Regions from separate parts of the Providencia sp. 6390 genome, predicted to be linked through region 2. Evidence: predicted binding sites of a transcription regulator. Region 2 holds the regulator's gene; each other region holds the start of a gene.

The links. Region 2 encodes LexA, which represses DNA repair genes until DNA is damaged. Its sites were predicted from a motif close to TNCTGTATGTACATACAGNA; they were not measured.
Positions count from the first base shown of each region.
Region 1: the regulator LexA is predicted to act here: its motif matches at 2,172-2,191, upstream of dinB (DNA polymerase IV).
Region 3: the regulator LexA is predicted to act here: its motif matches at 1,361-1,380, upstream of AC3Z9T_RS02160 (DinI-like family protein).

Region 1 covers NZ_JBYVYL010000012.1:72,711-80,802, reverse strand. The annotation lists gene pepD (beta-Ala-His dipeptidase) at 1-1,046, shown strand, start outside; gene dinB (DNA polymerase IV) at 1,092-2,147, opposite strand; gene AC3Z9T_RS20140 (glycerophosphodiester phosphodiesterase family protein) at 2,429-3,328, shown strand; gene AC3Z9T_RS20135 (hypothetical protein) at 3,622-3,984, shown strand; gene AC3Z9T_RS20130 (hypothetical protein) at 4,015-4,395, shown strand; gene nqrM ((Na+)-NQR maturation NqrM) at 4,449-4,694, opposite strand; gene AC3Z9T_RS20120 (hypothetical protein) at 5,476-5,883, shown strand; gene nqrM ((Na+)-NQR maturation NqrM) at 5,976-6,203, opposite strand; gene AC3Z9T_RS20110 (FAD:protein FMN transferase) at 6,219-7,250, opposite strand; gene nqrF (NADH:ubiquinone reductase (Na(+)-transporting) subunit F) at 7,472-8,092, opposite strand, start outside.
Region 2 covers NZ_JBYVYL010000009.1:187,008-195,099, reverse strand. The annotation lists gene AC3Z9T_RS17930 (inverse autotransporter beta domain-containing protein) at 1-1,066, opposite strand, end outside; gene plsB (glycerol-3-phosphate 1-O-acyltransferase PlsB) at 1,605-4,079, opposite strand; gene AC3Z9T_RS17920 (diacylglycerol kinase) at 4,205-4,579, shown strand; gene lexA (transcriptional repressor LexA) at 4,696-5,313, shown strand; gene zur (zinc uptake transcriptional repressor Zur) at 5,470-5,991, opposite strand; gene AC3Z9T_RS17905 (fimbrial protein) at 7,097-7,693, shown strand; gene AC3Z9T_RS17900 (fimbria/pilus outer membrane usher protein) at 7,784-8,092, shown strand, end outside.
Region 3 covers NZ_JBYVYL010000001.1:444,727-452,818, forward strand. The annotation lists gene AC3Z9T_RS02150 (hypothetical protein) at 1-36, shown strand, start outside; gene AC3Z9T_RS02155 (MipA/OmpV family protein) at 59-859, shown strand; gene AC3Z9T_RS02160 (DinI-like family protein) at 1,081-1,341, opposite strand; gene AC3Z9T_RS02165 (GNAT family N-acetyltransferase) at 1,603-2,136, shown strand; gene AC3Z9T_RS02170 (GNAT family N-acetyltransferase) at 2,162-2,581, opposite strand; gene AC3Z9T_RS02175 (DedA family protein) at 2,884-3,432, opposite strand; gene AC3Z9T_RS02180 (DUF1345 domain-containing protein) at 3,448-4,125, opposite strand; gene AC3Z9T_RS02185 (hypothetical protein) at 4,405-4,824, shown strand; partial or broken gene AC3Z9T_RS02190 (HigA family addiction module antitoxin) at 4,839-5,003, opposite strand; gene AC3Z9T_RS02195 (hypothetical protein) at 5,065-5,193, shown strand; tRNA gene AC3Z9T_RS02200 (tRNA-Pro) at 5,272-5,348, opposite strand; gene yejM (LPS biosynthesis-modulating metalloenzyme YejM) at 5,422-7,140, opposite strand; gene AC3Z9T_RS02210 (YejL family protein) at 7,162-7,389, opposite strand; gene yejK (nucleoid-associated protein YejK) at 7,758-8,092, shown strand, end outside.

The DNA.
Region 1 (8,092 bases), on a different contig from region 2:
TGTTGTTAACCATGACAGAAGAAACTGGTATGGATGGCGCATTTGGCTTACAAGCAGGTTGGTTGCAGGCAGATATCCTGATCAACACAGACTCAGAAGAAGAAGGTGAAATCTACATGGGTTGTGCTGGTGGCGTCGATTTCACGGTCACCTTTGACTTAACTCGTGAAGCCATCCCACAAGGTTACAAAACCTTTATCATGACGTTGAAAGGTCTAAAAGGTGGTCACTCAGGTGGCGATGTGCATTTAGGCTTAGGTAATGCTAACAAATTACTGGCGCGTTTCCTTGCAGGGCACCAAGAAGATCTTGGTTTAAAACTTTTAGAATTTACTGGTGGTACTGTTCGTAATGCGATCCCTCGTGAAGGTCATGCCATTATTGCTGTTCCAGCAGATAAAGTGGCTGAATTAACGGCACTCAGAGCGCGCTATGAAGGGATATTAAAAAATGAGTTAGCCGTAGTTGAACCGAACTTAGTTCTGCTATTAGAAGAAACTCAAACAAATCTGAAAGCACTTACTGAAGAATGTCAAAAACGTTTTGTATTTTTCTTAAATGCAGCGCCAAATGGCGTGATCCGCATGAGTGATGTCGCAAAAGGTGTTGTTGAAACTTCACTGAATGAAGGTGTTGTAACGATGACGGAAAACCAAGCAGAAATAATCTTCTTAGTGCGTTCATTAATTGACAGCGGCAAAAACTATGTAGTTAATATGCTGACATCAATTAGTAAACTTGCACAAGCTCATTATAAAGCAGAAGGTAGCTACCCAGGTTGGCAGCCCGATGCAGACTCACCAGTCATGCACTTAGTCAGTGAAACCTATCAAAAACTGTTTGGTAAAACACCGAATGTAATGGTGATCCACGCAGGGTTAGAGTGTGGTTTATTCAAAAAACCTTATCCAGATATGGATATGGTTTCAATCGGCCCAACTATACGTGGCGCGCACTCACCTGATGAGCGTGTGCATATCGCAAGTGTTGGTGAATACTGGAAATTATTAACTGCTGTTTTAAAAGCAATCCCAGTTAAAGGATAATCTGAGACAGCAAAACACTCGTCACAAGGCGGGTGTTTTGCTTACTTAAAGCGCTAATAACAATTGCCTTTCTAGCTGTGGGTTTTGCAAAGTAACGTGCAAACCAACCAGCCTAACACCACGATTTTCACGACGATGCTCCCAAACTTGCTTAGCTAATAAAACTAAATCTTGCTTATCTAATATAGGATAAACATGTTCTTGAGTGGTTTGCTGAAAATCATTAAATTTAATTTTTACCCCTTGGCTTGCAATACGACAATCAGGCTTCACTTTTATTAATCTCAACTCCAACTCTTCATACAATTTATCAATCAATGGCAGACAGTCTTCCCAGTGATGAATATCTTCAGCCAATGTACGTTCAACCCCAACAGATTTACGCAATCTTTCAGGATTAACGGCTCGCTCATCAATACCGTGACAACGTTCCCACAATATCTGCCCAAATTTACCCATCGACTTTATTAAGCTAACCACATCATACTGTTGTACATCTGCACAGGTTTCTAACCCCATATCTAATAATTTTTGTGCCGTAACTTTGCCAACACCGGGGATCTTCCTCAGTGGTAATGAAAGAACGAATTCAGACATATTCTGCGGTGTAATGACATATTGCCCATTCGGTTTATTCAGATCAGAAGCTATTTTGGCGAGAAACTTAATCGGGGCGATCCCCGCTGAAGCTGTGAGCTGTAATTCATCAAATATTTGCTGTCGAATTGCTTTAGCAATTAATGTTGCTGAACCATGGTGATACTCACTATCGCTAACATCTAAATAAGCTTCATCCCATGAGAGTGGTTCGATGAGGTCTGTATAGCGAGAAAAAATTTTATGAATATGCAAAGAGGTTTCTTTATAGAGAGCCATTCTGCCCGGCACCACTTTTAGATGGGGGCATAACCGTAATGCAACTGCCGTAGACATCGCACTGTGCACCCCATAGCGCCTCGCCTCATAATTAGCGGTACTGATCACTCCACGGCGATCAGCACTACCGCCAACCGCAATAGGGATATTACGCAAACTAGGGTCATCACGCATTTCTATTGCTGCATAAAAGCAGTCCATATCAATATGAATTATTTTCCGCACAGTAATTCACCGAAAAAAATGAACAACTGAATAAATATACAGTACTTTATTGTAATGTGCAATTATTCAACAAAAATTCAATCTATCGATACAGTGTCAATAATCACACAAAGTGCTTTTGTTCATTCAATTGAAACATATCATTGGCAAACTCAGCTATTTCGAAAAGTTAGTCCTAATTAGCTCAAATACTACTTACAAAGGGTAAGAAAAGTATTACAAAAAGAGTTCACCGAAAGTCATTTAACTTATTGAGATAATTATTGTTATAGGTAACTAATATGATCAAAATATTGATGCCAACATTGAAAAAAGGAATAGTTTTGAGCTTGTTTCTTCTTACTAGCCACACTGTGTTTGCCCACTCACCTCAAATCGTAGCCCATCGGGCTGGCACTGCCGATGCTCCAGAAAATACGCTTTATGCAATTGAATTAGCCAAAACAAACCAAGCCGATATTATTTGGCTGACAGTTCAGTTATCTAAAGATAAGCAGATTGTTTTATATAGACCAAGCGAATTAGAAGCATTAACCAATGAAAAAGGTGCTATATCCAATTACCCTGCTGAACAACTCAGTAAAATCAATGCAGCATATCAATTCAACAAAAAAAATAATCTACAATTACCATTACAAGAAACGAATATTTCAACACTTGAGTCTATTCTTAAAAAGTACCCCGATACTGAATTTTATATTGATTTAAAATCACCAGATGCCAATCCAGACATTCAAGCAGAAGCGATTTATGCCTTATTAGAAAAAAATAATGCTTTTAAACATACCCGTTTTTATTCAACCAATGATGAGTTTATAAGCGCATTATCAAAGCGCTCCGATAAAATTAATGTCTTTGAGAGCCGTGATGAAACCCGCACACTGTTAGCAAATAATACAATGAGTCACCAATGTTCAACATCAACGGAAGGAACATCGAAAAAACGCTGGTATGGTTTTGAATTACATAGAAAAGTTGAAGTAATTGAAAAATATACACTTGGTGAAGCACGCTCACCAGCAACCCTTTCGTGGGATAAAGAAGCCATTGATTGCTTTAGAAAAAACGGTGAAGCTCATATCGTTTTATTTGGAGTCAATAATATGAAAGACTATCAATTTGCTAAAGAAATTGGTGCTGATGCAGTGATGGTTGATTCACCAAAAGCATTTAAAAAATAAATCAACTTCTAGCCTAACTAAGTTAGTTTTAATTATTTAAATATCTATTATATAAATAATTCGAAGGGCAATTAGGCGATAAATAAATAAATCACCAGTCATATAGATAACTATGCGACTGGTGCGAGTAAGCGTAGTCACCATACCTCAACACAAAGCACTGCAACTTGCAGGATGACAAGTATAACTAAATTAAACCTTATCCATTATCTATGAGACAATAATAGAAAAAATACATTACATTTCGATGCCGATGCACCATATTACTCTTGGATTAAATAAAGGAGACATATATGGTAAAACCATTAGCATCATTAACGATTGAAAATTTTTGGACGGAGGATGTTAAACAAATAACATATGTATGTTATGCGAATTTCTTCATAGTTTCACATAAAACTTTTTATAACGTTCAACAAAAACAAATTATTATTGATGCCGACCTTTTTACTCTTAACAATAAGGTAGCCACTTCTTGGTCAGTTGATTTTATTACACAATCAGGAAGTCATTGGGTTACGTCTAACCATTTACAATGCGATGACTTTAAAGATAACAATGGCCAGGTCACTATCGGTATTAATGGGGATGCACAAACTATGTATGTCGCATTTCCATCATCAAAATCGTGTTCTATAAAACTAATTAAAACATAATTTCATCAGTCTAAAATAGGAGAATTAATTATGACTCAATCATCTCTAGGTCGTATAACGATAGAGAACTTTTGGCCCATGAGATTAAAGGAATTAACAATAAGACGAGGTAGCCACGGCTCAGAAGATATTAGAGGTGTCAAAACATTTTATAATATAGAGAGTGAACAGGTTTTACTCGATGCTGAATCATTTATTATAGGTCCAACAGATAAATTCTATTGGGGAATAACAATTGTAACTAAGTATAGTGAAATATGGGATAGTGGTGAAATGATGTTATGTGAGATTGATGAAAGTGACAACTGGAAAGTAACTATAGGCGTCAATGGAAGAGAACAAACTATGTATGTTGCACCTGCTTCTTCACCTTCAAAATCATGCTCTAAAAGAATGTACAGAATAAAATAGTATTTAACTAAAATGATAAAAACCTTAACTATAATAGGTAACAGTTAAGGTCATTAGAAGATTATTACCATTCTATATGATGCGGTTTTCTCCAACATCTTTTGGCGAGTCTGTTCGCGTGTCATACACTTTTTACGTGCATCACAAGGCCCAGGGCAATCACAGACTTTTTCAACACCAATGCCACTTAACTCACCACAACTGCCTGGAATACTTTTACATTTAATAATGTATCCTAGTGACATATCGAGAAATGCAGGAAGGAACAAGACAAACGCTGCAATAAAAACATTTAGCATCCTATTCCCCTAATATTACTGTTTTTTCTGCAAAATGGCTCGAATGCCTTAGTATAATGCTCTTCAAACCTTTTATCTGTTTTCACCATTATAAATACTGGAACATTTATTTTTTCAGCTACCGAAAAACCGTCTTCAGTTTCTGAAATAAATCGCCAAATGCTAATTCAGATATTCAAACAAATACTATTTATACTCTAGAAAAAACAACATCTTTAAACATACTATTTTTATTCAATCAATGATGAATTTATAAAGGCTTTAGCTAAGCTCTCGGGTAAAATTAATACCTTTGAGAACAGTGATGAAACTCGCACTCTGTTAGTAAACAACACAGGGGATCACCAATGTTCAACTCCTGTTGAAGCGATGTCTAAAACCGTTGATACAAATTTGGATTACACAGGAAAATAAAAGAATTTGAAAAACAAATGATTATTTAAACTTATTTACCTACACACAACCTTGAAATAAAGAAGTTATTATTACTACCTAATTAAAATTTAATATTTTTCATTTATCAGTCAGTATATATACCTTAATCCTTAATCCTTAATCCTTAATCCTTAATCCTTAATCCTTAATGATATTATTTCATAATTACCAATAATTTTTATTCTTTTAAAATATACATTAATTAATTATCATCATTTACCCCGATCATTAGCATGGATAAAAACCCATAAAAATCAAATAAAAACAATTATTAAAAAACAAAAATTATAAGCAATTCTTTTTAAATCTGAAAGACAATAAAAAACATTAAATAAAGGGAGGTAATATGAATTTAGAAAAAATGCTATTAACATTTGAAAACCTTTGGAATACAGATTTAAAAAACATTCAAATACTTATAACTCCTAGAGATTATGATGAATATCCGCAAGGAATTATTATAGAGAATATTAAACAGAGTGAGATCCTTAATGATGTTGTGTCTACTTATTGTTACCCAGATGATATTTTATTATGGCGTTTAATTATTCTTACTACATCCGGTGAAATTTGGTATCCAGCTAATTGGATTAATTGTCCATTAACTAAAGAGGATAAGAATAGAGTAACTCTTACGATTAATAGCAATGATAAACGTATGTATATTACCTTTCCTAATTCAAAATACAAATCATGCTCAATGCAATTATTAAAACTTGAAGACTTTAAAAACAATATAGAAAATTCAATTTAGAAAGAAAAAACTAGAATATAAATTATTTTTTATTTATAACACCTTAACTGCGATAAATCACAGTTAAGGTAATAGTAAAGTAATTGGACATATTAGATGATGCGGTTTTTTCCCAGCATCTTTTGGCGAGCTTGTTCACGAGCCATACGCTTTTTACGTGCATCGCAGGGCTCAGGGCAATCACAAACTTTTTCAACACCAATGCTGCTTAACCCACCACAGCTACCTTGAATACTTTTACGTTTAATAATGTACCCTAGTGACATACCGAGAAATGCCAGAAGGAACAAGACAAACGCTGCAATAAAAACATTTAGCATCCTATCCTCCTAGTGTTACTGCTTCTTCTGCAAAAATGGCTCGAATGCCTTAGTATAACGCTCTTCAAACCCTTTTTCTGTCTTCACTATCATAAATACTGGAACATTCATTTTTTCAGCTACAGCAAAACCTTCTTCAGGCCCTAGAACATTTAGCCCTGTCGATAAGCCATCAGCACTCATGCATGTTGGTGCCAATACTGTAATAGACACTAAATTATGTTTAATTGGCATACCTGTTTTTGGATCAATAGTATGAGAAAAACGTACGCCATCTTGCTCAAAGTAGTTACGATAATCGCCTGAAGTGGCAATTGACATATCACCCGGTTCAATCACTTCTTGAGCAGTTTGATTTACACCATCAGTGGTTGGTTTTTCAATCGCAATACGCCACGGAGCACCTTTACCATTGTTCCCTTTTGTACGCACTTCACCGCCAATATCAACCATATAATCATTAATCTTAACGGACTCAAGGTATTCGGCAACCACATCAACACCATATCCCTTAGCGATCGATGATAGATCAACATATAGCTCAGGAATTGTTTTAATCAAATTGTTACCTTGTACAGATAATTTTTCGATTCCAACCCAAGCACGGCGTTTTTCCAACTCATCAGCTGAAGGTGCTTTCGTGACACGGCCTTCAGGGCCAAAGCCCCATAAATTAACTAAAGGCCCTACTGTCACATCTAATGCACCATTAGTTAATTCATTAATACGTATCGCTTCTTTAACCACTTTTGCGGTTGCAGCCGAAACAGGGAAAGGAACATTAACCTCTTTTGATTGATTGAAGCGGCTTAATTCAGAATCGGGGCGATAAGTCGACATCTGGTCGTTCACTTCTTCCAACCGCTTATCTATCTCTGCTTGGATCGATTCACTACTTGGAGATGAAGAATCAGTAACATACTTAATGGAATAGTAGGTTCCCATTGTCTGACCTTGTAGATTGGCCTGTTCAGGCCCACCGCACGCGGTCAAGAATAGTGTCGCGGCAAATAACAGTACTGGTGTGATGACTTTTTTGTTCAGCATATTTTTCTCTGCTTCAATCATAAGTACCATAGCTATGGAACTTAGACTATTGACAAACTAGTTCTGTTTGTCAGCAGCCGGTCGAGGTTGTAAAAAATTAACGAGTAAGCCAATTTATTAGCATTTAACTAAAAATACAAAGGGGAAACTTTATTTTGCTCCCCCCTTTTATTGATACTAATTCAAACTATACTCTTTATACTTCAAGCATATACAGTGAATCAACCACCAAAATCATCCAGTAGGATGTTTTCATCCTCTACACCAAGATCTTTAAGCATCTTGATAACAGCGGCGTTCATCACTGGAGGCCCGCACATGTAAAACTCACAATCTTCAGGTGCAGGGTGATCTTTCAGGTAGTTTTCATACAGAACATTATGAATGAATCCTGTATAACCATCCCAATTATCTTCCGGCATTGCATCGGAAAGTGCAACATTCCAAGTGAAATTTTCGTTTTCAGCCGCAAGCTGATCAAAATCTTCTGTATAGAACATCTCACGTTTAGAACGAGCACCATACCAAAAACTGATTTTACGTTTAGAATGTAGACGTCTTAGCTGGTCGAAAATATGTGAACGCATAGGTGCCATACCTGCTCCACCACCAATAAAGATCATCTCAGCATCAGTTTCTTTAGCAAAGAACTCACCAAATGGGCCTGAAATTGTCACTTTATCCCCTGGTTTCAGAGACCAGATATAGGAAGACATAATCCCCGGTGGAACATCTGGGTTGCGAGGTGGTGGCGTAGCAATACGCACGTTGAGTAAAATGATACCATGCTCTTCCGGATAGTTAGCCATTGAGTACGCACGAACTGTAGGTTCTTTGACCTC
Region 2 (8,092 bases):
CAGTTCCGCCCCCGTTACGCCAATCAGCCCCAAGGGTAACTAATGGGATAGGCGTGTAGTTCACACCTACCGTCATGGTTTTTGGCGATTTACGGCGAGTATCTTTATCTTTCAGCGCCACTTCATTCCCAAAATACTGTTCGTATTTCAGCTTACCTCCAAGCTGTGGATAAGACGGTAACCAACCACTGGCGGCGATATCAAATCCGTTAGCGGGACGTTCATCGTAGTCGTCAAAATCGCGTGACTGATGCCAATTGTTGAGTCGCAGATAGCCATTGGCAGAGAAGTGCAGATAATCGGACCACAGCTCTCCCCCGATACCGACTCGACGGTTGTTACCGGTAATATCAGCATCGTAAAAGGTATTTGCACCATACATCCATTGATCATTGAACCGGCGAACCCCAGCCCCTAAGTTCAGCGTGGTGCGCTCATCAAGGTTCCGTCCACCAAACTGGGTAAATACCAGCCAGTCTGGGTTTTGATATATTGGTAACAGCATGTCAGCAGATAGCGTACTCTGTGACAGTGTTTTGCCCGGCTGTATTCCAATCTGTGCCGTACCATACTGGTTCAGCCAACTTTCTACTGTTGATGAGGCTTTGGCAACAGCCATGCTTTTGGCTTGCACAGAAAGATACTCTTCAGGGCTTTGGGTGTTCATGGCCTCGAAAAAGCTAGGCGCTGTCTGAGACAACCAGCTTTCCACTTCATGGCTTGATCCGTCAGCCTGCTTTTTTTCAGTGCTATTTTTGTCTATTGTCTTTACCGCGTGGGTACTCGGAACATCAATTTCATCTCCTGCCGATAGATTTTCAAAAGCGCGGGTGAACCTGCGCATTTGATTTAGCGTTTTCAGTTCTTCTACTGTCAGACCATATTGAGGGGCTATGCTGTGAATGGTTTCCCCTGCCTGTAAGCGGTAAGGTTTTACTTCCATCCCATCCACAAATTCTGTCGCAAATACTGAACCGATCGGCATGATGGAGACGGAGAGTAAAGCGGGAAGTAATAAGCGTATTTGAGATGATTTGATACTGTCATGCTTAATACCAAAAATCATTTATCTATTCCTTTTATTCCATCCTTTAAAGTGGTGTTTCCATAATGAAAATATTTCCATTACTGATCGCTAAGCATTCAAGAAGCTAAACACCATTAGTATTGTGTGATAGGTAGATATTAAGTTTTTAAAAATAACTTATTGATATATAAGTTGATGAGTAATTTCATTGGTGGATATTAATACCCAGCTCAATATTGCCGTTTTATTTTGCGGTGTAATTTATATATTTCGATGAATAATGAAAACGTACTTATTTGGATTAAATAAGAAGTAATAGATAGTGGAATTAATCAAGGAAGGAGAATTTATTATCAATTGAGATAACTTTCTAATATTGGTCATACTTCAAATGAGGTGTGGTTGACTGCGTTCGTTCGTACTTGTCGCCTACTTATGTTACATCTTATTGGTCTTATTTTATTGGAATAATATGGAATGTGTATTAGGAATTGTCATTCTAAAGTGAGATTTTTTCATTTTAATCAAAGGGGTAATGTGATCTACATTACCCCTTGTTTCTTTTAAACTCTTACTGCTAGTTTTCTGATGTTTTTTCTTTCTCAGCAGAACGCTCTTCTGGCTGGCTGACGCTTTCGATAGTTAAACGTATTTCTGGCGACATTAAGCGAGCAATCACGGCGTATAGCTTTTTCGCATTTGCGGTGAAAATATCATTGTCATCGTTATCGATATAACCTTCTTCGCGCAATGTTTCGACTAGCGTTGAGAATACGGCTTTATCAAAAAACTCAGGCGCATTGATGCCATGTAATACAGAAAGACGTTGAGCTAACATACGGCTCTCTTTTTCTAATGTATTACGGCTAATTTCAGGGCTAGCATTGAGTAAAGACAGTGTGATTGCATAACGCTGCAAGGTTTCTCGAACCCCTGCGGCTAATAGCTGTAATGGACGAATGCGGCGTGGATTTAATACCACCATATCGTCCTCTTTTAAACACACTAATTTTTGGCTGGCTAACTCATCAATCAAGGTATCAACCACTTCGGTCAGCGACTCACTGTTATAACGCATAAACAGTTCTGCCTTGAGGAATGGGTAAATTTGCCCAACCTGATAATGGATCTCTTGACGACTAATACGTTCATTGTGCAGCAGAATACTGGCGATCAGTGATGGCAGTACCAGCAAGTGATGGATATTGTTACGGTAGTAAGTCATTAGAACCGCATTTTCACGAGGAAGAATAATGATATCCCCCATGCTGTCTTTTTCGACTTCAAATTTATCCATTTGCAGTGCGTGCTCTAACAGTTGCTCAGCCGTTTTATTTGGCGTTGTGGCATCTGCGGTATAGGGCACATTGCGTAATAATTGCAGGTAACATTCAACTTGTTCAATCAGCTGCTCACGTGTTAACGAGCGTTGACGTGAAGCAAGTAATGCGGTTGAGCAAAGGTTGATCGCATTCGCCGCTGCTGCATTATTGATATTGACCATGATGTTATCAGCCAAACCGCCGACAACGGGGTTTAACCAACTTGGGCGCTGCGGTTCGATAGGATCAATCGAATCACGCCAATGAGGAACGTGTTTAGTTAAATATTGAGTGAGTGAAATAGGTTGCCCAAAGTTGACATAGCCTTGTCCTAGGTTACGTAATTTACGCAAACCGCGGATCATCGAGAAAAAGCCTTCTTTTTCTTTCTCCGCACCACGCAACTCTTTGGCGTAGGTTCCCACTTCCATAACATGCTCATAGCCAATATAAATAGGCACGATAGTGATAGGACGTGAGTCACCACGTAACATGGCTTGCAGGGTCATCGACAATGTTCCTGTTTTTGGTTCTAGCAAGCGACCAGTACGTGAACGACCACCTTCGACAAAATACTCAATCGAGTAACCGCGCGCAAATAACTCACTCAGATATTCACGGAATACCGTTGAATAAAGTTTGTTTCCTTTAAACGTTCGGCGAATAAAGAATGCACCTAAGCGGCGGAAAATTGGCCCCGCGGGCCAGAAGTTCAAGTTAATACCAGCGGCAATGTGCGGTGGAACTAGCCCTTGATGGTAGAGAACGTAAGAAAGCAGTAAGTAATCCATGTGGCTACGATGTGATGGAACATAAACAATTTCATGGCCATCTTGCGCTAATTGGCGCACACGTTCCGCGTGCTGAACGTTGATCCCTTGATACAAACGGTTCCAAGTCCAACCAAGCACACGGTCGGTAAGACGTACTGCTTCATAAGAAAAGTTAGCCGCAATCTCTTCCATCATATTGATGGCATTTTGCTGGGCTTTTTTCACAGGTATTTTTTTGCTGCGAGCCTCATCTTCAACCGCTTTCTCAATCGCTTTTGAGGTCAATAGCTTGTTAAATAGCTCTTGGCGTACAGGAAGTTTCGGGCCGACAGCTGCAAGGCGTTGGCGTGAGTAATGAATACGTGCTACGCGAGCCAGTTTATTGGCGATAATGGTATCTGTACCATGCTCTTGTGCCATTAACCCCATTGAAACAATAGGTGAAAAACGCACAAAGCTATCTCGCCCAAGCCAGATGACGGCGAAGAATTTTTGAATACCATTGAGTAAACGTAATGGTGGCGCAGGGGTATGCCCTTCACGCTCACGCCCCGGAGCACGACCAAACATGACAGACGCAGGCAGTAGCTGGATATCAAGATTCGGGTTGCTACGATGTAAGTCTAGATAGGCATGAAATATTTTTACCGACTCTTTACGCGGATCTGGAGAGTAGTAACGAAAGACCCGCGGGCCGTCATCAATAAAGACGTAAGCAGGTAGTTTGGTCCCGTTGATGTCATTATCGACTAAAGGATCAGGCAAGCCGATAGATAAGCATTGGTGACGTAGTGTTAAAAGGTCAGACTTGGAATGGTAAGGCAGCACATATAATGTGGGCCGACTGGTATCCAGCTCAAGCTCTGAAATTGGGTCCGTTGGAATTAATTTACTCTTTACCAGTAATTTCAGTGGTAAATTCAACGTGTTGTAATATATTTTACGCCATAGTGACATAAATGATTATAGCCTCTTGTTAACAATGCCTTGCAAGCATACCAGAAATCAACTGGCAAATCTGTTACTGACAGTTAACTTTGACCGCAAAAAATAATGAACGTTTGTAATTTTGAGGAATAAATATGGCAAACCAAACTAAGGGATTCACGCGTGTAATTAAGGCTGCGGGGTATTCCCTTAAAGGATTAAAAGCGGCATGGGTAAATGAAGCTGCATTTCGCCAAGAAGCCGTTGCAGCGATCCTTGCGGTGATTATTGCTTTATGTTTGGACGTCAGTTATATCGACCGACTATTGCTGATTAGTTCTGTCGTCATGGTGGCTATTGTTGAGTTAATTAACAGTGCGATTGAAGCCGTTGTTGACCGTGTAGGCAGTGAATATCATGAATTATCGGGGCGAGCAAAAGATATTGGTTCAGCGGCAGTATTTATCACTATTGGACTGGCACTTGTCATTTGGGCCACCGTGTTGTGGCAGCGTTATCTCGCTGGCTAGTCTTAAAGTGTCGGTTGGTCTCGACAAATGTGGCACTTGCGTGATTTAAGTGTTTCAAATCTTCATTTACCTGTATATACTCACAGTCTGACTGTATAAACAAACAGGGGAACGAGATGAAAGCACTGACGGCTAGACAACAGCAGGTTTATGATCTGGTGCGCGATCACATTTCTCAGACGGGTATGCCACCTACACGCGCTGAAATAGCAGCAAGCCTTGGCTTTCGTTCGCCTAATGCGGCAGAAGAGCATCTTAAGGCGTTAGCGCGTAAAGGGGTAATTGAGATTGTTTCTGGGGCTTCTCGCGGTATTCGCTTACTGCTTGAAGAAGAAAATGATACTCAAGGGCTTCCTCTGATTGGTCGTGTAGCGGCGGGTGAGCCATTATTAGCCCAAGAGCATATAGAGAGCCATTATCAAGTTGATCCAGCACTTTTCAAACCACATGCGGATTTTTTACTGCGTGTAAATGGCATGTCGATGAAAGATATTGGAATTATGGATGGTGACCTTTTAGCTGTTCATAAAACACAAGATGTTCATAATGGGCAAGTTGTGGTTGCACGTATTGAAGATGAAGTAACAGTAAAGCGTTTCAAGCAGCAAGGAAACCGCGTTGAATTAATCGCTGAAAATGCTGAGTTCGCGCCTATTATTGTTGATTTACGCCAGCAAAACTTCACTATTGAAGGGTTAGCGGTGGGTGTGATCCGTAATGGTGAGTGGTGCTAATATCGCACTGCAAAGATGATTAAAATGTTGCTGGCAGATTGTACCCATTATTGCTTTTGGGGATCTGCCTGCGATATAGAAGGGTATTTTTCAATTCAAACCCCTATGGGTCAGTGATCTGTGTCTGTTTAATGTCGCCTATCAAATCGTTTTTTTTTAATGTTTTTTCTTTGTTTTTACGGATTGTTGTTCATGATCGTGATCACAATGTTCATGATCTGGGCAACTGACGATTTCACTGCAAGCTTGGCATAACCCGTGATTTTCTACCACAGTATGGCGTAGTTGGAATTGATTTTGTTTAGCGAGGTCTAAAATGGCGGCTTCAATTGCCCCACAATCACTTTCCGCAACACTGCCACAATGATCACAAATCAACATAACCGAGATATGGCTTGGGTTATCGAAATGGTGGCAGATCACATAGCTGTTGGTTGATTCAATTTTGTGGATAAAGCTTTGTTCCATTAAAAACTCTAAAGCTCGATAGACCGTAGGGGGCTTCGCTTGCGGTTCGACTTCACGAAGCAGATCAAGTAAGTCATAGGCGCTGATTGCTCCATGCTGTTTGGCGATTAAGCGTAAAACAGTTTCCCGTTGTGATGTGAGTCTAACACCCCGTGCTTCACATAACCGCTCCGCCATTGCGAGCAATTTTTCTTCATTCATTTTTTTCATGGTCAAGAGCCTTACTCAAAACTGTCATTGCTGTTTGAGGGTAGTTTACCATATCTATACTCTTCATACTTCAATCTACAGTACCTTTCGTTAAGGTATGGTGATGGTGTTCACTCACGCCATTCCGTTAGCTGAAACGTGAATTATTAAAAGTATATGGACGGAGTAAAGCACATTTTAGCTGTACGATAAAAATAATGTTCAAAATGATAATAATCATCCACGGTTAATAAAAAACCTTTCTGCAAAAATATAAAAAGATAAATTTCATATCGGAATATTAACATTACTGTATCAAATGTAATTCTAGTAAATAATACTCACGCCATAAAATAAACATTCCCACACATTAAATTAACTAAAAATCTACATTCTGGTGAAACAGAATGTTACTTTTGGTTGATAATTTAATTGGGAATTATCTTACTGTGAATATATTACTTAAATAAAAAAACGAATTTAATCTATGAAAAAGAATTTTAGTATCAAAATACAATCATTAACTTAAGTTTTAATTTCATTATAAGTGAAATTATAGTTTTTTATCCCCATGGAATTTTCATTGAATTTTGAAATATTTTTTAATTTTTATAAATAGAAATTTACGGTTTTATATAAATTTTTCTAAGTCTCACTACTGATATATATAATTTTACCCATTATTAGCGTTAATCTTCGCAATATCTAATTTACTAGAATATTAATCTGTCATTACGCTACTTGTGTATGTATTTTGACAATAAATACTGATTATGTAGAATTGACCATAGAAAATATCCGCGTAGCTAGATGAAATAGACTTTTTTGTTCTATATCAAAATTAATAAGTTTTGAATCTAACTAAAAATTGAATCTATGGCACTAGAGGAAAGTTAGGTTGTAAATAATGGAATGCGGAAATCTGTGAAGTTTTAATTTTTTATAAAAATATAGGTTAAATGGATTTAATTTATTAATTCAAAAGCCTCTACTCAAAAAAGGTATTAGTACAGCAAGGAACACTGAATTAATTCCAAATTCATGGATGGTCAGTTTAATGACTTATTTGTTTGCAGGATAAATCGAGTTAGGGGAAGTGTCTTCCTATATAAAAAAGGAAATATTTATGAAATTCAATAAATTAGCGGTAAGTCTAGCATTAGGTTTGAGCATGGGTGTTTCAATGGTAGCTGTGGCAGCAGATGAACCCGCAGCACCAGCACCAGCAGAAAGTTCGCAAGGTACTATCAAGTTTAACGGTTTTATCAATGATGTTCCTTGCTCAATTGATGATAACAATCTGAATCAAACGGTCCGTTTCGGTGAAATCGCATTGCACGAACTCACTTCTGGTAAGTTCCGTTCAGATAGCCGTCCTTTCGATATCGTATTGAAAAACTGCTCAACTGAAACGTACAAAAACGCAAAAATCACTTTCACAGGTTCTACTGTGTCAGGTTTCACTGGTTTCGCTGGTGACTTACTTGGTTTAGGTGGCAAAGTTGAAAACGCCGGTATCATCATCACTGATGGTGCAAGCAAAGTTGTTGAGTTTGGTAAAGCATTCCCAGGCACTGGTGATGGTTATGCACTGAGCAATGGTGATGGCTCAGAAACGACTATGCACTTTGAAGCCTACGTGAAAGGTAATGAAGACCCAGCTAAGAAAGCGACGACTGGTCGTTTTGACACTGTAGCTAACTTCAAAATTATCTACCAATAAGCTTTGACTAGAAAACATATGGCGCAAATACGCCATATGTTTATGACCTATCATTTTTATTTTTTCAATTTTGATTGATGGTTTAGTGATATGAAAAGCATAAAATTAAAATTAATTACCAAATTGATGCTTTTAATATTGATGCCAATAATTGCATGGTCAGAGGAAGCCGTCGATTTTAATACTGACTTTTTGGATAATGACAGTACTGAAAATATCGACTTCAGTAAATTTTCTCATGCTGATTATGTACCGCCGGGTAACTATTCTTTAGACTTTGAAGTTAATAAAGTCAAAATACTGGCAGAAGAGCCAGTCACATTCTTCATCCCTACTTATAACAATAAAGAGTCTTTAGCCTGTATTACACCTGAAATATACCCATTATTGGGTTTGAAA
Region 3 (8,092 bases), on a different contig from region 2:
GAAATTAAAACTTTTATTCGCAAAAAAATGTATTAATAAAATAATATAGGATTTTTTAATGAAACGATTGAAAACAGTAACAATCGCTGTTGTAGGTCTATTGCCATTTGGCAGCGCGATGGCAGGAGAAAGTGTTGTCGTATTAGGCGGGGGAGCCTCTTTGATGCCCGCTTATGAAGGGTCGAACAAATATTTATTTTCACCATTGATTGATCTGAACTACGGTTATATTTCTGATGATTATGGTGTGTTCAGCTTAGGTCTAGAAGGCGCTGAATGGGCAATAGGAATAACAGAGAATCTGACTTTTTCTAGCAGTGTTGGTTATGACGCAGGGCGAGATGAAAAAATTGGCATTTTAGGTAGTAAAAATGACGATCTCAAAGGTATGGGTGACCTTGATGGTTCAATAGTCGTCGGTGCAGAAATTAATTACACTATAAATGACTATCAATTATATGCTTCCATTGATATGGCAACCAAAGATCGTCACTATGGTGGTCGTCATATTGGTAGAACGGTAGATGTGGAACTCGGTGGAATAGGTTACTACCAAATAAATAATAAATGGGATGTAGAGTACACGTTAGCCACGGTCTGGGGAAATAAAGCCTATAATCAAGCTTATTTTGGTATCTCCAAGCAACAAGCGAGTCGTTCACGCTTTAATGAATATGATGCGGGCAGTGGATTCAAGGATATTCATGGCGGGGCGATTTTAAATTATAACGTTAATGAAAATATCATTCTTTATACAGGTATTGGTGCTTATTATTTAGTTGGTGATGCGGCAAAAAGTTCACTTACTGAACAACGTTTAGCATGGGTGGGCTTAGGAGGTGTCAGATATACTTTTTAGGTGGCCATGAGAATCAAGTGTATAGTCGTTTTGCTTCAAATTGCAGGGGCTTTCGTTGAGGTATAGGTAACTGCCTTCAGCTAGTTTAGTCACATAGTTTGTCTATGCTCAACACCTATTTTCACTGTCGCCTACCTGCACCTCGAATTATTTAGAGTATATATGTTGATGAGTAAAGGAATGCTGAGTTTATTAGCAGGCATTCCTTTTATTGATATTGGTTATTCTTCTGGGTTTTGTTCAGGGATCCAACCATCATCCATCCAAATTTCTTCTAATATTTCTTCAATACGAACCTTATCTTGAGCCAATTTAGTCCCCGAGATATTAATGCGTTGGCCTGAACTAAAAGCAACGCGAGTAACCATATCAGGATATTGTGGACTAAGTTTACGGGCAACTTCAGCTTCTAGCGCTTGCAGCATCACATCACTTGGTTTTTGTGGTGCATTTTTATCAAATAAAATTTCAATGCGTAACATATTAACCTCAACCTAAAGATACTGTATTCATATACAGTATCTTTAGATTGCGAGAAGGATAATGTCAATATCTGGATGATAATATTTTTTATAATTTACAAGATAAATAAAGGACAAAAAACAAACTGAAAATTACTTAATGAAAAACAGTCAGTTAAGAAACTAATTTATGTGTATAAATAAAAAATAAGTTGCTAGGCTGTTGGGTTTAGGTATGCTAATTATGATTATTTAACTCGATAAGAATGGATTTAAGGTGCAATGCTGACAGTAAAAAGACTCACTGATGAAGACTCACTGGAAATAGAAAATATCAATCACCTCTATGATTCAGCATTTCCAGCCCATGAAAAAAGAAGTTACGAAGGGCGACAATTGATCCTTAATCAACAAGATTACTATTTATACTATTTTACTGATGAGGGTGTATTTATTGGTTTTGTGGGTTGCTGGAAAATTAATACATTTTACTATGTTGAGCACCTAGCGATATCACCTAATTTACGTGGGCGTGGGTATGGGCAGAAGGTTTTACAGCTCTTTAGTGAGCAAGTGAACAATATTATTTTAGAAATTGACCCCGTAATAGATGAGATAAGCCAAAAAAGGCTACGTTTTTATCAGCACTGTGGCTTTAAGCAAAATGAATATCAGCATGTTCATCCGAGTTACCATATACAATTTACACCACATCAATTAGAGATATTGAGCTTTCCAACTGCCATTGATCAGCAAGTTTATCAGCAGTTTAATGAAAAACTTATCAATGTGGTAATGGCTCCTGCTGTGTTATAACAATAGTAATGCGTATGTCTGTAGATTAACGGGATAATTTGCAGACATAAACCAATTCAGGGTCATTATCGTCAAGGTTTTCTATCATACCACTGGCTAAAAACTGTGCGTGAATTAATAAGTTTTGCATAGCAGCATTAGATTGATTGGTTGAAGCAAACAACTTGCTAGTTGTACAAGTTAATTTAAATTGATTAATCAATGCTAGCCCTAAACCAAGGCGCCTAAACTGTTTGTCCACCATTAGCATTTCAATAAAACCAAAATTAAAAAAGTGGTAATGTAAAACACCATAGGCGCAGATTTGCGTTTTTCGTTCAATTAAAAAACAGTTTTTATCAGTTACCCACTTGGCAATTTGTAAAGCGCGTTCTTGGGTTTTTACACTATCAATTTTAATTAGAGTATCAATATCTTGTAGAGTAGCAAGGCGAAAATAGTTCAAAAATAGCTCCTTATTGAATCATAACTAGGTCAGCATAATAATGCCTGAAGAATGAGTGTAAATATCATTAAATAATCTATTTAGGTAGGGTTAATGATGCTAACTTAGATCAGTCACAAAAAGTTTAATTATTTGGAGCTACCATGAACATAATCAAACGGGTTCTTAATAGTAAAAAAGTAGGTTGGTTGGTCACAATTATCGGGATGTGTTTTACTGGTTTTCCGCCTGAAGATGAAAGCCTACGGGATAGCATAAAATAATTTCTATCTGATAAATATTTTAACATGCAGCTTTGGCTTCTATTTTTTCCAGTTGCGTCGTAAAAAAATGAAGATAATGACGGCAATGATTGCCAGTAAAATCCATGTTAAATAAGAGTGGATAGGTAAGGCAAGTATGGCTGAGCTAATAAAATATCCGCAGGACACAATGATAATTCCCCATAGCGCCCCACCAAAAATATTTAGTATGAAAAACTTTAATGGGTTAACTTTACTGGCGCCGATGATAATTGGCCCAACCGTTCTTAAGCCATAGGCAAAACGGATAGCAATAATAATGAAGTTTTCGTGTTGGCGGATCAGCTGCTGGACTCGGGCAATTTTTTTCTTATGGCGATGAAATTTAGGTAAAATTCGAGCACCAGCAAAGTAGCCAACGTAAAATAATACATTGTCACTCACTATCCCACCTAAGGCTGCAAATAGCATGACCCAAGGGTAATAAAGTAATTGGTTATGCGCTGCAACACCTGATAGGAAGGCGGCAGTTTCACCTTCTATCATTGCACCAAAAAAGGTCGCCCAATAACCGTATTCAGTAATCCAAAGTGTGAGTTCTGCTGCCATTTTTACCTAATTATCTTAAAAGAAACTGGCTGAAATATTGATGCACAAACCTAATATTGCCATATTAAACACAAATGAAATCACCGACTGAAGCAGTACAGCTCGACGCATGGGGTTTGAAGCAATTTCCACATCAGCAGTTTGAGAGGCTACTGCAATAGTAAAGGAAAAATACATAAAATCCGAATAATTTGGGTCAAGTATTTTGTCAGGGAAACGCAGCCATGGTTGTTGTTGAACCTCATTACTATAATACAAATGCGCATAATGCATGGTAAAGCCTGCAGGCAGTAATAGCCATGATGAAATTAGTGTAGAAGCGGTGAGTGCGTAGGGAATAAACTTATCACTTTTGGAAAAATCACCGTGCCCACCCAATGCAAAAAATAGCACCAGCAAGCTGACACAACAGCCCGCAACGAGGAAAAAGATAACCATACGAGCGCTTTCATCTTCAATTTTAGTGATTTTACGAATATCTTTCGTTTTGCGATTAATGATCCGCCCAAAAAGAAGCAATAAATAAATCCAAGCAAATGCGTTCCAACTTAGAATTAGGCACATCATCGTATTTTGGTAGGGGAATAACGCAAAAAAAGTCGCAACTGCAACAAACAAAGAAATAACAAAGCGCGGACGTGAATGAAATACATGACGGAAAAAATGAGTAACACGAGAGGCATAACGTAACATGATCCATTCCTTAAAATCAGTAAAATAATTTTTATTATATCAAATGCTTGATGTAAGGTGATAGATACTTTGTAGGTAGTCTTATTGAGATAATGTTTTGGCTTAAGCCACACTACGACTATATATAAAGTTTTATTGGTCAATAAAAGAGGAGTAATACAAGAGATTATATTGCTAAAAATTGAGGTAGTTTTCAAATAAATTGATATACTAGCGAAATTATCTATAGCCTCGTATTGCGAGGTTTTTTTATTGACTCGTTATTTAAATCATCTTTTTATGAATAAAATATTCTATGTCATTATTGCTTTATTCCTTCTTGGCTCAGCCTTTTTATTTGGTATGACATTAAATTATAAAGATGATACCAATATGATTGAACGAGTTGAGCGCACAGTATTAGGCTATTTAGAAAACCCTAAATTAGAAACATTTAAAGATGTGAATTATCATTTTAATAAAGTCTCACATAATGGTGGAGAAGTTGGCTACGTCTGCGGTTTTGTTTCAAGACATTATGATTTTTCAAGGAAAACGGAAGATAAGCGTTTCATCGTTAAAACGTATACTCGCCCTGATGGTGCCATCAATATCTCAATACCTGTTATTGATGGCATTGATGAAATGTTAACTGAAACGCAAGTAAATGGTTTATGGGTAAAATATTGTGAGGCACCAACGTCAAAGGTGCTTCAGTGAGAAAATAGCTTTTGCTAAACATGGGCTAATATTCGTTTTATTTCTGGGCGTTCTGTTTGTGACGCGACCCACAAATCATACTGAGCTTGCATGCTGGTCCACATTTCAGCGCTAGTACCTAATACGGCTTCTAAGCGAAGTGCCATATCAGCAGAAATACCACTATTACCATTAAAAAGCTAAGCTTAGATATTAATTTATTGTATTAAGCAAAAAGGAATGTATGGGTAATAGTTATGTTTGACTTTCTACAATTTTAAGCAAGCAGAAGCAGAGCGATTAGCAAAAGAAGCAGCAGAGAAGGAAGCTGAAGAAGATGCTAAGAATGCGGAGATTGAAGCGGCTGAGCATGAACAAAACGGCAAGTAACTAAGTCGGACTTTTACCCACCTCAAATTTCAGATACAAAAAAACCAACCCTAACTAGTTGGTTTCTCTATAAAAAGTTGGTCGGCATGATAGGATTTGAACCTACGACCCCCGACACCCCATGACGGTGCGCTACCAAGCTGCGCTACATGCCGAACTCCAGTTAATACTACTCATTTTGCCCATGAAAGCAAGGTTTCGCTTGCACGACTGATTGATTTTTAAGCGTTAATTTTCATTAAACCGCTTAAGCTCAGTGAAAATTTTCAGTAACTGAGCAAGATCAGGTTTTTGGTCTTTAACTTCATTACCTTGTAAATCATAAATGCTAAATTGACCATTTTTGTCCATATACAGCGTTGCATCATTGGTGGTGATCACCACATCATTGTTACTACCTGTAATTACCCATGGATATTTACGATCAGGGCTGAACAAATCTTCCCCTTGACTATAGTCATCAGGTGAATTGGACACATGCAGTAAACGCTGCATGATGGTTGTTAATATATCTTGATGGCTAGTGAGTTTATCAATCTGTTGACTAGGGGTATTTGGCCAGTAGATAAATAAAGGAACTTGCATCTTTTCTCGATCAAACTGCTTGCCGCTAAACCAATCATCTGCTTCAGATTGAGGAGTACCGTTATAGTTTGCAGTGATAACGACAATGGTATTTTTCAAACGCCCATCGCGGATCAAGGTTTCAACTATTTGATTGATTTGATCGTTGGTTTGTTTGCTACCTGGCTGACCTTTGATATTTAAGAAGGAGAACCAAGGAGAGCCATTTTTCAAACTGCTTAACCATGCATTCCATTGTGTGATAGTTTGTGCATCACTATCGGCGGCTTTGGTTGGTAATGAGTAATCCGCTAAAATCGCTTGCCGGAACAATGGTGAATTAAATCCATCAGTTGAGAATAGACCGAATTGATACCCTTGATGTTGTAGCGCTTGAATAAGTACTGAGGCATGGCGCTCATTAAGGATATTATCAAAGTAGCTGGCAGAAATACCATAAAATAGGCCAAAGAGGGCACTATCGTTACGTAAACCGGTTGTGTAGTGGTTAGTAAAATCAGTGCTCATCTCTTTAAACGATTTTAGCGATGACATGTCACTCTGTTGGGCTTTATCTCCCAAGTTATCAACCACTACCAATAATAAATTATAACCCATGCCCTGATCATAATAGCTCAGAGGTTTCAATGGATACTGGAGTTTTAAAGCCGTCGGACTACCTTGTTGGAAGACACGATTTTGATGCTCAGATAAATCGAGTAAGCCATACCTATCAAGCAGTTTTCTTGCTGTCATTGGCTGTGATAACGGGTAGTTATAACGTTGCATAGTAATAGGGCGATAGAAATTGGCATCAGACCATGCATACATAAGGTGTGACATAACAAAGGTCGCAATAAATAACCCAGCTAATGGTTTACCAAAGGTCTGCCTATTCAAGCTACGTAGTTTTTGCCAACTCCATGTTGCAAAAAGCATTTGAACAAGAAAAATGATTGGAATGGTGATAAACATCAGTTGCCATTCGCGAGCCATTTCTCCTTTTTCTGGGTTGATCACTAGATCCCATACTTGCGGGGTCAAATGCAGGCCAAACTGGCTAAATACTCGAATATCAAAGATTAACAGGGTTGTGCCCGCGGTTGCGAGCGCAACGCAAATTAGCCTCAGTAGGCGCTGAGACATAACAATAAAGGTCAGTGGAAAAACAATCAGTAAGTAGCAGGCAAAAACCACAAAACTAAAATGGCCAATCCAACTGACGAAGGCAAAAATGCGTCCAGCTAATGTGTCGGGCCAATCAAAAATAAACAGATAACTACTACTTAGCCCTAGGCTCAGCAGTATATTAAAAAGTGCAAACCAGTGCCCCCAACTTATCATCTGGGAGACTTTGTCACGGTAGCGCTGATGGGTGACCATACTGTTTATTTCGTTAATCGATTAGTGAGACTGATCTTCTTTAACAGAAGACAGTAACGCGTTGGCAAAAGAGTCGGCAATCATTTTACGTTGTGCTGGTGCAACAGATGTATTAAGTAGATTGGTGACCATATTACCTAACACCATTAGTGAAAGATCCACTGGAGTATGGTTTTTTTCTAACACGCTGACAAGTTCAGCGAGCAAAGTTTCAACTTTTTCATCACTATAGCGAGATGACTGTGGCATAAATTCTGACATCCTAAATTAATAAAAGCTCACCTATGATAGCGTATAGCGGGATCTTTTTCTTCATTCTTCGCAAGAAATTTAAATTTAAGTGAGAATGATACGCCAAATAATTCAAGATGCAGTTAGGCGACAAGTGAGCGAGTCGCTAGGAGCATACAAAAGTATGTGACTGGTGCAAGCAGGTGTAGTCACAACACTGCAGTTTGAAGTATGACGAGTACAATGATTATTAAGATTATTTGAGTGCGTAATAGTTCATCATCAGTGTGTAAAAATGTGCAGATAATGACAGTATAGGTTGCAGATAAATAGTATCAGTGTTTGAATACGCGCGATAATATTTCTGCTTGAACAAGGAGCCTACAATGAGTCTGGAAATTTCCCAGATAGCTTTACATCAGTTGATTAAACGCGATGAACAGACGCTTGAAGTGATGCTGCGCGACTCTTTATTGTCAACCGATAACGTTGTACAAGACATGATGGCAGAATTACACCGTGTATACAGTGCTAAAAGTAAAGCTTTTGGTGAATTCAACGAAGAAAGCGAATTAGCAGATGCGCTGAAATTATTACGCAAGGGCGACGAAGAGTTTCTTGGTTTTAGCCGGGCGATGACTGTACGTTTAAAAGATGAACTTGCCAAATATCCCTTTGCAGAAGGGGGCATTGTTCTATTTTGCCAATATCGCTATCTTGC